3 regions of the Streptomyces sp. NBC_00376 genome follow, and region 3 is predicted to be linked to each of the others. Evidence: riboswitches for the same ligand, from Rfam matches in the RefSeq annotation. Region 3 holds a riboswitch; each other region holds the start of a gene.
The links. A riboswitch is a leader RNA that binds a small molecule or an ion and turns the genes downstream of it on or off. The one in region 3 is predicted to bind cyclic di-AMP.
Positions count from the first base shown of each region.

Region 1: linked by a shared signal. The riboswitch ahead of OG842_RS15580 (C40 family peptidase) and the one ahead of OG842_RS09955 (M23 family metallopeptidase) in region 3 are both predicted to bind cyclic di-AMP.
Region 2: linked by a shared signal. The riboswitch ahead of OG842_RS23620 (transglycosylase family protein) and the one ahead of OG842_RS09955 (M23 family metallopeptidase) in region 3 are both predicted to bind cyclic di-AMP.

Region 1 is NZ_CP107960.1:3,504,693-3,508,557, reverse strand. Features, by position in the region: gene OG842_RS15585 (hypothetical protein) at 1-197, shown strand, start outside; gene OG842_RS15580 (C40 family peptidase) at 248-1,393, opposite strand; cyclic di-AMP (ydaO/yuaA leader) riboswitch at 1,392-1,557, opposite strand; gene pcrA (DNA helicase PcrA) at 1,817-3,865, shown strand, end outside.
Region 2 is NZ_CP107960.1:5,217,058-5,220,922, reverse strand. Features, by position in the region: gene eno (phosphopyruvate hydratase) at 2-1,291, opposite strand; gene OG842_RS23620 (transglycosylase family protein) at 1,581-2,351, opposite strand; cyclic di-AMP (ydaO/yuaA leader) riboswitch at 2,352-2,523, opposite strand; gene OG842_RS23615 (transglycosylase family protein) at 2,824-3,762, opposite strand.
Region 3 is NZ_CP107960.1:2,248,055-2,251,919, reverse strand. Features, by position in the region: gene OG842_RS09965 (M16 family metallopeptidase) at 1-140, shown strand, start outside; gene OG842_RS09960 (M16 family metallopeptidase) at 167-1,549, shown strand; cyclic di-AMP (ydaO/yuaA leader) riboswitch at 1,822-1,987, shown strand; gene OG842_RS09955 (M23 family metallopeptidase) at 2,001-2,804, shown strand; gene OG842_RS09950 (GntR family transcriptional regulator) at 3,036-3,731, shown strand.

The sequences.
Region 1 (3,865 bases), 1.3 Mb from region 3:
TCGCACTGGTCGGGCTCAACGAGGCCGACGGCAACCACGTCAACAACATCAAGATCGGCGTCAAGATGCTGGTCCTGATCGTCGTCCTCGCGCTCGTCTACATCAAGCGGGACGAGGAGAAGGTCGACAAGGGCGCCTTCGCGGCGGTGGGCGGGCTGACGCTCCTCAACATCTTCATCGCCACCCTCTGGGTCTGATCCCGCCCGCGCGGCGCCGCCCCGGCACCGGGGCGGCGCGGTGCGATTCGCTACGCGGGCCGCACGCTGCCGTAGATCGGCATGTAGTAGATCGACTCCTCGCGCACGTTCGCCCCGGGCTTCGGCGCGTGGATCATCATCCCGTCGCCCTTGTAGATGCCGACGTGGCTGATGTCGTCGTAGAAGAAGACGAGGTCCCCCGGCCGCAGGTCCGCCGTGGCGACCCGGGTGCCGATCTCGACCTGGTCCCACGTGGTGCGCGGGATGTCGACCCCCGCCGCCTTCCACGCGGCCTGGGTGAGCCCGGAGCAGTCGTACGACGCCGGGCCCGTCGCGCCCCAGACGTACGGCTTGCCGATCTGGGCCCTGGCGAAGGCGAGCACCTGCTCCGCCTTGGTGGTGGCGCCGCTGTCCGAGCCGGTTCCGGTGCCCGTCCCGGTACCGCTGCCGCTCCCCGACTCCTTCGCGGCCTCCTCGGCCTTGCGGTCCGCCTCGGCCTGCTGCTTCGCCAGCTCCTGGGCCTTGCGCTCGGCCTCCGCCTCCTTCTTGCGCTCGATCTCCGCGAGCCGCGCCTTCTCCTCGGCGGTGAGCTTCGACAGCAGCGTGCGCGCCTCGCCCAGCTTCGTCCGGACGTCCTGCTTGCTGGTGCGCAGCGTGGCCTGCGTCGTCGTCAGCGTCTCCAGGCTCCGCACCGCCTCGGCGCGCTTCTTGGCCGCCTTGGCCTGCTGCGCACGGAAGTCCGTGATCGCCTTCTGCTGCCGGCTGGTCATCCGGTCCATCAGCTGGCTCTGGTCGAAGTACGACTGCGGGTCGTCGGCCAGGAAGAACGTGGCGCTCGGCGCTATGGAACCGTTGCGGTACTGCGCGGCCGCGTAGGTGCCGAGCGTCCTGCGGGCGTCGTTGAGCTTGTCGGCGCGCTTCGCGACGTCGTCCAGCAGGGCGTCGACCTTGGCGCGCTGGGCGGCGGAGGCTTCCTTCGCCTGGTTGTACTGCTGGGTCGCGGTGCCCGCCTGCCGGTAGAGGTCGTCGACCTTCTTCTGGACGTCCTCGACACTGGGCTTCGGATCGGGCGCGGCCACCGCGCTCTGCGTGGAGAGCAGGGTCACGGACGCCAGGGCCGCCGTGGTGAGACCGATGGCCGGTGCGGAGGTGCGCACCCGGGTGCGCGGCTTGCGATGGGATGCCAAGGCCGGCATCTCCTTCCGTGGACCGCCTACCGGGTTAGCTGTCGGGTTCGGGCGGAACGGAAGGCTGCCCTACGGTCCGAGTGGGGGATAAGGACCGATTCACCCCGGTACTGCGTATGGGTCCCCGGTTCCGAACTCCCGTGGGGGCAGCCCGGATTCGGCGGAGGCGCCCGCTCGGCGTGGTTCGCCTCAAGGGGGTACGGGCCGCCCGGTCGAGCACGCTAGCCAACCCGTGGTGCTGCTGGGAAGGTTGATGTTCGATATGCCCGATACATTTTCGTGACCTTGCCGCGACGGGTGGCGGAGGTCCGGGATTCCTCACGTGGAGTGGGTGATCGGTCCCGCTGCGTGTCCGACGTGTGTCCGCCGTGCCGTGTGCGGTTGGTCATGCGGCCTCCGGGTGTCGGTGCGGCGGCCTAGACTCGACAAGCGATGAGCAGCCTCTTTGACGACAGCTTCCTGGCCGGCCTCCAGCACTCGGAGGAAGAGCCCCCGCCGCCCCCCGAGGACTCCGCACCCGAAGCGGTGCCGGAGGACCTCTTCGCGGGCGTGTTCGACGGGCCCCCGCCGCCCAGGGACGCCTACTACCGCGACGGCGCGCACCGCCCCGTCATCGACTCGGCGGCGCTCCTCGACGGGCTGAACACCGAGCAGCGCGCCGCCGTCGTCCACGCGGGCTCCCCGCTGCTCATCGTCGCCGGGGCCGGCTCGGGCAAGACCCGGGTGCTGACCCACCGGATCGCCCACCTCCTCGCGGAGCGCGGGGTGCACCCCGGCCAGATCCTGGCGATCACCTTCACCAACAAGGCCGCCGGCGAGATGAAGGAGCGCGTCGAGCAGCTCGTCGGACCGCGCGCCAACGCGATGTGGGTCATGACCTTCCACAGCGCGTGCGTACGCATCCTGCGCCGCGAGTCGAAGCGGCTCGGCTTCACGTCGTCGTTCTCGATCTACGACGCCGCCGACTCCAAGCGGCTGATGGCCCTGGTCTGCCGCGATCTCGACCTGGACCCGAAGCGCTTCCCGCCGAAGTCGTTCACCGCCAAGGTCTCCAACCTGAAGAACGAGCTGATCGACGAGGAGACCTTCGCCGGCCAGGCCGCGGACGGCTTCGAGAAGACCCTCGCCCAGGCCTACGCGATGTACCAGTCCCGGCTGCGCGAGGCCAACGCGCTCGACTTCGACGACATCATCATGACGACGGTCCACCTGCTCCAGGCGTTCCCGGACGTCGCCGAGCACTACCGCCGCCGCTTCCGGCACGTCCTGGTCGACGAGTACCAGGACACCAACCACGCCCAGTACACCCTCGTACGCGAGCTGGTCGGCCCGGCGGGCGAGGGCGACGCCCCGGCCGAGCTGTGCGTCGTGGGTGACGCGGACCAGTCGATCTACGCCTTCCGCGGCGCGACCATCCGCAACATCCTCCAGTTCGAGGAGGACTACCCGAACGCGACGACGATCCTCCTGGAGCAGAACTACCGCTCCACGCAGACGATCCTGTCCGCCGCCAACGCGGTCATCGAGCGCAACGAGAGCCGCCGCCCCAAGAACCTCTGGACCAACGCCGGCACGGGCGCCCGGATCACCGGCTACGTCGCCGACACCGAGCACGACGAGGCGCAGTTCGTCGCCGACGAGATCGACCGGCTCACCGACGCCGGCGACGCCAAGGCCGGTGACGTCGCGATCTTCTACCGTACGAACGCGCAGTCCCGCGTCTTCGAAGAGATCTTCATCCGCGTCGGCCTGCCCTACAAGGTCGTCGGCGGCGTGCGCTTCTACGAGCGCAAGGAGGTCCGGGACATCCTGGCCTACCTGCGCGTCCTCGCCAATCCGGAGGACACCGTCCCGCTGCGCCGCATCCTCAACGTGCCCAAGCGCGGCATCGGCGAGCGCGCCGAGGCCATGATCGACGCGCTGTCGATGCGCGAGAAGATCACCTTCCCGCAGGCGCTGCGCCGGGTCGACGAGGCGTACGGCATGGCGGCCCGGTCGGCCAACGCCGTCAAGCGGTTCAACACGCTGATGGAGGAGTTGCGCACGATCGTCGAGTCGGGCGCGGGCCCCGCGGTGGTCCTGGAGGCCGTCCTGGAGCGCACGGGCTATCTCGCCGAGCTCCAGGCGTCCACCGACCCGCAGGACGAGACCCGGATCGAGAACCTTCAGGAACTGGCCGCCGTGGCGCTCGAATTCGAGCAGGAGCGCGGAGCGGCCGGCGAGGAGGGCGCGGACACGGCCGCCGGTGCGGGCACAGCCCCCGGCACGGGCACGCTCGCCGAGTTCCTGGAGAAGGTCGCGCTCGTCGCCGACTCCGACCAGATCCCCGACGAGGACGAGGACGGCTCCGGCGTCATCACGCTGATGACGCTGCACACCGCGAAGGGCCTCGAATTCCCGGTCGTCTTCCTGACCGGCATGGAGGACGGCGTCTTCCCGCACATGCGGGCGCTGGGACAGGTGAAGGAGCTGGAGGAGGAG
Region 2 (3,865 bases), 3.0 Mb from region 3:
CTTACTGGTTCGCAGAGCGAAACCGCGGGAACGCCGAGCGGCCCGCGTACACCGCGGCGTCGTCGAGGATCTCCTCGATGCGCAGCAGCTGGTTGTACTTGGCGACGCGGTCCGAGCGGGCCGGGGCGCCGGTCTTGATCTGGCCGCAGTTCACCGCGACCGCGAGGTCGGCGATGGTGACGTCCTCGGTCTCGCCGGAGCGGTGGGACATCATGCACTTGAAGCCGTTGCGCTGGGCCAGCTCGACCGCGTCCAGGGTCTCGGTCAGCGAGCCGATCTGGTTGACCTTGACGAGCAGGGCGTTGGCGGAGCCCTCCTCGATGCCGCGGGCCAGGCGCTCCGGGTTGGTGACGAAGAGGTCGTCGCCGACGATCTGCACCTTGGCGCCGAGCTTGTCGGTGATGACCTTCCAGCCGGCCCAGTCGTCCTCGAACAGCGGGTCCTCGATGGAGACCAGCGGGTACGCGGAGACGAGCTCCTCGTAGTACTCGGTCATCTCGGCGGCCGAGCGGGCCTTGCCCTCGAACTCGTACTTGCCGTCCTTGTAGAACTCGGACGCGGCGACGTCGAGCGCGAGCGCGATGTCCTTGCCCGGGACGTAGCCGGCCTCCTTGATGGCCTCGACGATGAGGTCGAGGGCGGCGCGGTTGGACTCCAGGTTCGGCGCGAAGCCGCCCTCGTCACCGAGACCGGTCGACAGGCCCTTGGTCTTCAGGACCTTCTTCAGCGTGTGGTAGACCTCGGCACCCCAGCGCAGCGCCTCGGAGAAGGACTCCGCGCCGATCGGCGCGATCATGAACTCCTGGATGTCCACGTTGGAGTCGGCGTGCGAGCCGCCGTTGAGGATGTTCATCATCGGAACGGGCAGCAGGTGCGCGTTCGGGCCGCCGAGGTAGCGGAAGAGCGGCAGGTCCGAGGCCTCGGAGGCGGCGTGGGCGACGGCCAGCGAGACGCCGAGGATGGCGTTGGCGCCGAGCGAGCCCTTGTTCTCGGTGGCGTCCAGGTCGAACATCGCCTGGTCGATCAGCCGCTGCTCGGTGGCGTCGTAGCCGACGAGCTCCGGGCCGATCTGCTCGATCACGGCGAGGACGGCCTTCTCGACGCCCTTGCCCTGGTAGCGGTTGGGGTCACCGTCGCGAAGCTCAATGGCCTCGAACGCACCGGTGGAGGCGCCGGACGGAACGGCAGCACGGCCCGTGCTGCCGTCGTCGAGGCCGACCTCTACCTCGACCGTGGGGTTTCCGCGGGAGTCGAGGATTTCCCGGGCTACGACGACGTCGATGGACGGCACGAGGCATCTCCTTCTGGGATATGACGCTGGTTGTGCAGGGTCGCTTTGGCCTTGCGACAAGAGCCTAACCGGCCCGGCCCGATCAGTCGGCCGACCGCCCGACCCCTGGGACGAAAAAGGACCCGGGGGCACACATTGCCGGACAAACGGTCAGATTTTTACCGGTCAGTAACTACAACAGTTGAACGGTCCGCCGCTCCCCCGAGCACGAATGGCAGGACCCCGGCCGGGCGCATACGGGGGAATGCGCGCCGGGCCGGGGTGGCACTCGGGGAGGAGCGAGCCGCGACTACTTCGTCAGGTGCAGCTGCTGACCCGGGTAGATCAGGTCGGCGTCCTTGACGATGTCCTTGTTCAGCTCGAACAGCTTCTGCCAGCCGCCCTTGACCTTGTGGTCGGCGGCGATCTTGCTCAGCGAGTCGCCGGAGGCGACCTTGTACTCGCCGTCGCCCTTCTTGACCTTCTCGCCGGTCGGCGTGGTGACGGTCTTCTTCGACTCGGCCTGCGGGGCGGCGGTGCGGTCCGAGCGGGAGGCGGCGGGGGCCTCGGTGCGCTCGGCCGGCTTCGGCTGGGCCTGCTGCTTCGGGGCGGCCGGGGCGCTCTGCTGCTCGGAGGCGCCGGAGCTCGCGGTCGAGTTGGAGGAGGAGTTCGAGGACGAGCCGGTGTCGACGCCCGGGTCGACGCCGTCGTTGGTCAGGTTGCCGGCGCCGGCACAACCCCAGGCACCGGGGCCCTGCATGTCGAGGAGCTTCTCGGCGGTGGCGATCTGCTGGGCCTTGGTGGCCAGGTCGGCGCGGGGGGCGTACTGCGTACCGCCGGCGGCGGCCCAGCTGGACTGCGAGAACTGCAGACCGCCGTAGTAGCCGTTGCCGGTGTTGATGGACCAGTTGCCACCGGACTCGCACTGGGCGACGGCGTCCCAGGTGGCGACGGAGGCGGCGGAGGCGCCGGTCGCGCCCATCAGGGGCACGGCGACTGCGGCACCGGCGACACCGGCGAGCGTGGCGATGCGGACGGCCTTGGACGGGCGGCGGTGCTTGCCCTTGCTGGAAAGCAGCATGGTTCTCCTCACCGACGCCTACGAGGTGAGCTGTCGGGTTCGGGCCAAGTGAGTTGCCCGGTCGCACGTCCTAGCACGCGACTTCACCCCAAGCCGGTCCTGATGCGTCTTTCGACGATCGGGCCCGGCGCTTACCTGGGTCCCCCGCTCCTGCCTACGGCGCTTTACGCGTCTGTTCCCTTCGACCGACGGCAGGATTCGGCGTGACGGTCGACGGGGCCCGCGGTGCGAGCGGTTCCGACCGTAAACATACGCAACCCTCACATTCAAAGATGGACATATCCGACAATCAACACGTAATCGCATCTGAAGAACTGCCGTTTCCGCAGGTGGGACCGGATGCGGAAGGGACCCCCAGGCGCGACACGCCAGTTGACGCAAAGAGACCCATGTCTCACTTACACATAAGTGGACATAGGTCCCTGAACTACCCCAGTTTTTGGGGCGCTTTTAGTCGATTATCAGACTTACCTCAGTTGGGTTTCACATCGAGATCGAGGCTCTGGCCAGGGAGGATGAGGTCCGGGTCGGCGCCGACGGCAGCCTTGTTGGCCTCGTAGAGCGCGGGCCAGCCGCCGGGAACCTTCTGTGCGTCAGCAATCGACCAGAGGTTGTCGCCGGCGTGGACGGTGTACGTGCCGTCGGCGGCCGGGGCGGCCGTGTCGCGCGCGTCCTTGCCGCCGCGCGATGCGTGACGGCCCGACTCGCGGCCGTCGGCGTCCGCGCCGCGCCCCTTCTCGGCGGCCGGCGCGCCGCGGTGCTTGCCGCCCTTGCCGCTGGACGCGTCGGGCGAGGCGGGCGCTCCGGGGGACGGGGTGGTCGAGGCCGAGGGCTTCGGGGACGGCGAGCTCTTCCCCGACGGCTTGCCGGACCCCTCCGAGCCGTCCGCGCCGTCCACGGCGTCCGTACCGTCCGAGGCGCTCCCGGAGGGCGTGGCGTCGCCCGACGGGTCCGCCGACGCGTCGTCAACCGGCTTCTCGCTCCCGGCCGGGTCGTCGGCGGGCACCGAGCCCGGGTCCACCCCCGGCAGCTTCCCGTCCACGGCCAGGCCGGAGATGACCGCGCAGCTGGGCCAGGCCCGCGGGCCCCGGTCGTCCAGCACCTTCTCGGCCACCTGTATCTGCTGCGCCCGGCTGGCGAGGTCGGCGCGCTCCGCGTACGCCTCACCGCCGTACGCCTTCCAGGTCTCCTGCGAGAACTGGAGGCCGCCGTAGTAACCGTTCCCGAAGTCGGCGCTCCACGCGCCGCCGCTCTCGCACTCGGCCACCCGGTCCCAGGTCGTGGCGTCGGCCGCGTGGGCACCGGACGCGCCGAGCAGCGGGATGGCGATCGCCGATCCGGTCACGCCCGCGGCGACGACGATGGCGGGTGCCTGACGGGGGCGACGGTGTTTGCCGTTCGCGGAGCCCATGGGGTTGCCTTCCGGGTAGCTGACGTGTGACTGGTGAGTCGAACGGTGAACCTAGCCGGGTTCGAACGGGAGTCACAAGTCGATGCAGCGCAGATCACGTGAA
Region 3 (3,865 bases):
CCGCCAAGGCCCAGCTGCGCCCCGACAACCGTGCGGTGCTGGTCTACGAGCCGGTCGAACCGGCCGAGCCCGCGGACGCAGCGGAGACCGACGAGACTGACGCCGACGACACCGACGCGCACGAGGGGGCGGACCAGTGACCGACGCTGCCGCGACTGGAGTTTCGATGCAGTACCACCCGCAGCCGGCCCCCGGCACCGCCCGCCCCTGGGCCTTCCCCGCGCCCGAGCGAGGCGCCCTGCCCAACGGCCTCACGGTGCTGCGCTGCCACCGCCCCGGCCAGCAGGTCGTGGCGGTCGAGATCTTCCTCGACGCCCCGCTGGACGCCGAGCCCGAGGGCCTCGACGGCGTGGCCACGATCATGTCGCGGGCGCTGAACGAGGGCACCGACAAGCACAGCGCCGAGGAGTTCGCCGCCGAGCTGGAGCGCTGCGGCGCCACCCTCGACGCGCACGCCGACCACCCCGGTGTCCGGGTCTCCCTGGAGGTCCCGGCCTCCCGGCTGGCCAAGGCTCTCGCGCTGGTCGCCGAGGCGCTGCGGGCACCCGCCTTCGCCGAGAGCGAGATCGAGCGGCTGGTGCGCAACCGGCTCGACGAGATCCCGCACGAGCAGGCCAACCCGGCCCGGCGCGCCGCCAAGCAGCTGTCCAAGGAGCTCTTCCCGGCCGAAGCGCGCATGTCGCGCCCGCGCCAGGGCACCGAGGAGACGGTGGAGCGGATCGACTCGGCCGCCGTGCGCGCCTTCTTCGACGCCCACGTCCGGCCGTCCACGGCGACCGCCGTGGTCGTCGGCGACCTCACCGGCATCGACCTGGACGCCCTGCTCGCCGACACCCTCGGCGACTGGTCGGGGGACACCGCGGCCCCGCGCCCCGCCCCGCCGATCACCGCCGACGACACCGGGCGGGTGGTGATCGTCGACCGTCCGGGCGCGGTGCAGACGCAGCTGCTGATCGGCCGGATCGGCGCCGACCGGCACGACAGCGTGTGGCCGGCCCAGGTGCTCGGCACGTACTGCCTGGGCGGCACCCTCACCTCCCGTCTCGACCGGGTGCTGCGCGAGGAGAAGGGCTACACGTACGGCGTACGGGCCTTCGCCCAGGTGCTGCGGTCGTCGGCCCCGGACACCGCCTCGGGGGCGACCGGCGCCGCGATGCTCGCCATCAGCGGTTCGGTGGACACGGAGTCCACCGAACCGGCGCTCAAGGACCTGTGGACCGTGCTGCGGACCCTGGCGGCCGAGGGGCTGACCGACGAGGAACGCGAGACGGCCGTGCAGAACCTCGTGGGTGTGGCGCCCCTGAAGTTCGAGACGGCGGCCTCCGTCGCGGGCACCCTCGCCGACCAGGTCGAGCAGCACCTCCCGGACGACTACCAGGCGCAGCTGTACGCCCGGCTCGCGGAGACCGGCACGGTCGAGGCGACCGCGGCGGTCGTCAACGCCTTCCCGGGTGACCGGCTGGTCACGATCCTCGTCGGCGACGCGGCACGGATCGAGGAGCCCGTCCGGGCGCTGGGCATCGGAGAGGTGTCGGTGGTCACCGGCTGACGAATGGCCCGGCGGGCGCCGGGCGGGGCCGGTCATCAGCCCCGCCCCGCCCGCCCCCACCCTTGACATATCGACAGATATCGAGACAGAAGGAAGGCTCTTGCGAGCGCGATCTCGCCGGGGTCTTCCTTTTTGTCCGTTCTGAGGGGGAGGTTGCCTGTCCGCCCTGTGGGATGCGCTACAAAACGGCCTGTCCGTTTGGTGAATGAAAGTGACCCCGCTTAGCGTCGGCTCGACTGCCCGTCACTCGTATGCCGCATCCGCGACGTACCGGACAGTCATCGCCGAGTCCCCGTCAGGCGCGAGCCTGGGGAGCCGGGGACCCACGCAGTCCCTGGGGTGAATCGGATGCCTGAGCCCGGACGGGCCGGGGCGTCCGTAGGAGACCTTCCTGCTCCGAACCCGTCAGCTAACCCGGTAGGCGAGAAGGAAGGAAAGGACCAGCCACTCCATGGCGTTCACCCGTGCCACCGGGAAGCACCGTGCCCCGAGCCGACTGACGCGCCGCAGCGCGAAGGTTGTCGGCGTCGCGGCTCTGGCCACCACCGGCGTCATCGGCGGCCTGGCCGCTCCCGCCTTCGCAGCGGACTCCGACGCCCCCTCCGCGAGCGAGACCGGCCTCAGCCAGGTCATCGCCATCGACAAGACCCTCGCCGACCGGATCGACGCCCAGGCCGACGCCCAGCAGCACCAGGCCGACGCCGCGGCGAAGGCGAAGGCCGACGCCCACCGCAAGGCCGAGGCCAAGAAGAAGGCCGAGGCGAAGGCCAAGGCCGAAGCGCAGCGCGCCGCCGAGGCCCGCGCCGAGAAGGCGCGCGCCGCCCGGTCCGCCGAGCGCGCCCGCCTGGGCGCCTTCCGGCTTCCGGTCGCCGGCTCGTACGTCACCACCGGCTACAAGTCCAGCGGCTCGCTCTGGTCCTCCGGCAGCCACTCCGGCATCGACTTCCACGCCGCCTCCGGCAGCTCCGTCGTCGCCGTCGGCGCCGGCACCGTCGTCGAGGCCGGCTGGGGCGGCGCGTACGGCAACAACATCGTGCTCCGGATGACGGACGGCACGTACACGCAGTACGGCCACCTCTCCTCGATCGGCGTCTCCGTCGGCCAGAGCGTCGGCGCCGGCCAGCAGATCGGCCTCTCCGGCTCGACCGGCAACTCCACCGGGCCGCACCTCCACTTCGAGGCCCGGACGACCCCGTCGTACGGCTCCGACATGGACCCGGTCGCGTACCTGCGCGCCCACGGCGTCAACGTCTGACCGACGCCCACCGCGCACCTCGTCCGAAGGCCCCGGCAGCAGGCACATGCCGGGGCCTTCGGCATTCCCGCCGCCCGCCCGTGGGGGACGACTGCCCGCCCGGCCACCCCGTGGCCAAAAGATATTCATGAATTTCCGCCCGGCATCGGAAATGCGGCCGCATTGCAATAGAGTCGCGTAACAGGCGTCGGCCGGCCGCGTTTCGCGGGGAATTGAGGCGGAGGTTCGGACATGCGCATTCCGGCGCATTCGGTATGCACGGCAATCCGTGACGACATCGTCTCCGGTGTCTTCGAACGCGGCAGCCGTCTCACGGAGGAGTTGCTGGCCCGCCGTTACGGGGTCTCCCGCGTCCCGGTGCGGGAGGCGCTGCGCACCCTGGAGTCCGAGGGTTTCGTGGTTACCCGCCGGCACGCGGGCGCCTGCGTCGCCGAGCCCACCGAACTGGAGGCTGCCGACCTCCTGGAGGTCCGCACGCTGCTGGAGCCACTTGGCGCCGCCCGCGCCGCGCAACGCCGCACCGAGGCGCACCTCAAGGTGCTCCGCGGCCTCGTGCGGCTCGGCCAGGACCGGGCCCGGCGCGGCGAGGGCGAGGACCTGCGCGCACTGGGCGGCTGGTTCCACGAGACGCTGGCGCAGGCCTCCGGCAGCCCCGGCCTGATCGCGCTGCTCACCCAGCTGCGGCACAAGATCGCCTGGATGTACGCGGTCGAGCAGCCCGCCCACCCGGTGGACTCCTGGGCCGAACACGGGGCCATCGTGGACGCGGTGGCGCGCGGCGACGCGGAACGGGCCAGGGCGCTGGCCGCGCACCACGCGGAGCGGGCGGCGGCCGCGCACCGGCTGCGAAGGCGGCCCGCCGCCCCCGGAGCCGGCCGGGTGAGGACCACGCAACATTCCGTAAACACCGCAGGCGTCCGGCATTAACAATTACGCCATATACAAAGAGAAGTCATCGCGCGGGATGTCGCCGGGCCGGGCCGAATTTCGCGCCATCTGAATTTCGCGTGCCCGCGCTCCGCCTACCCGTATTGCGTTCGTCGGAATTCTCGCCGGACGGT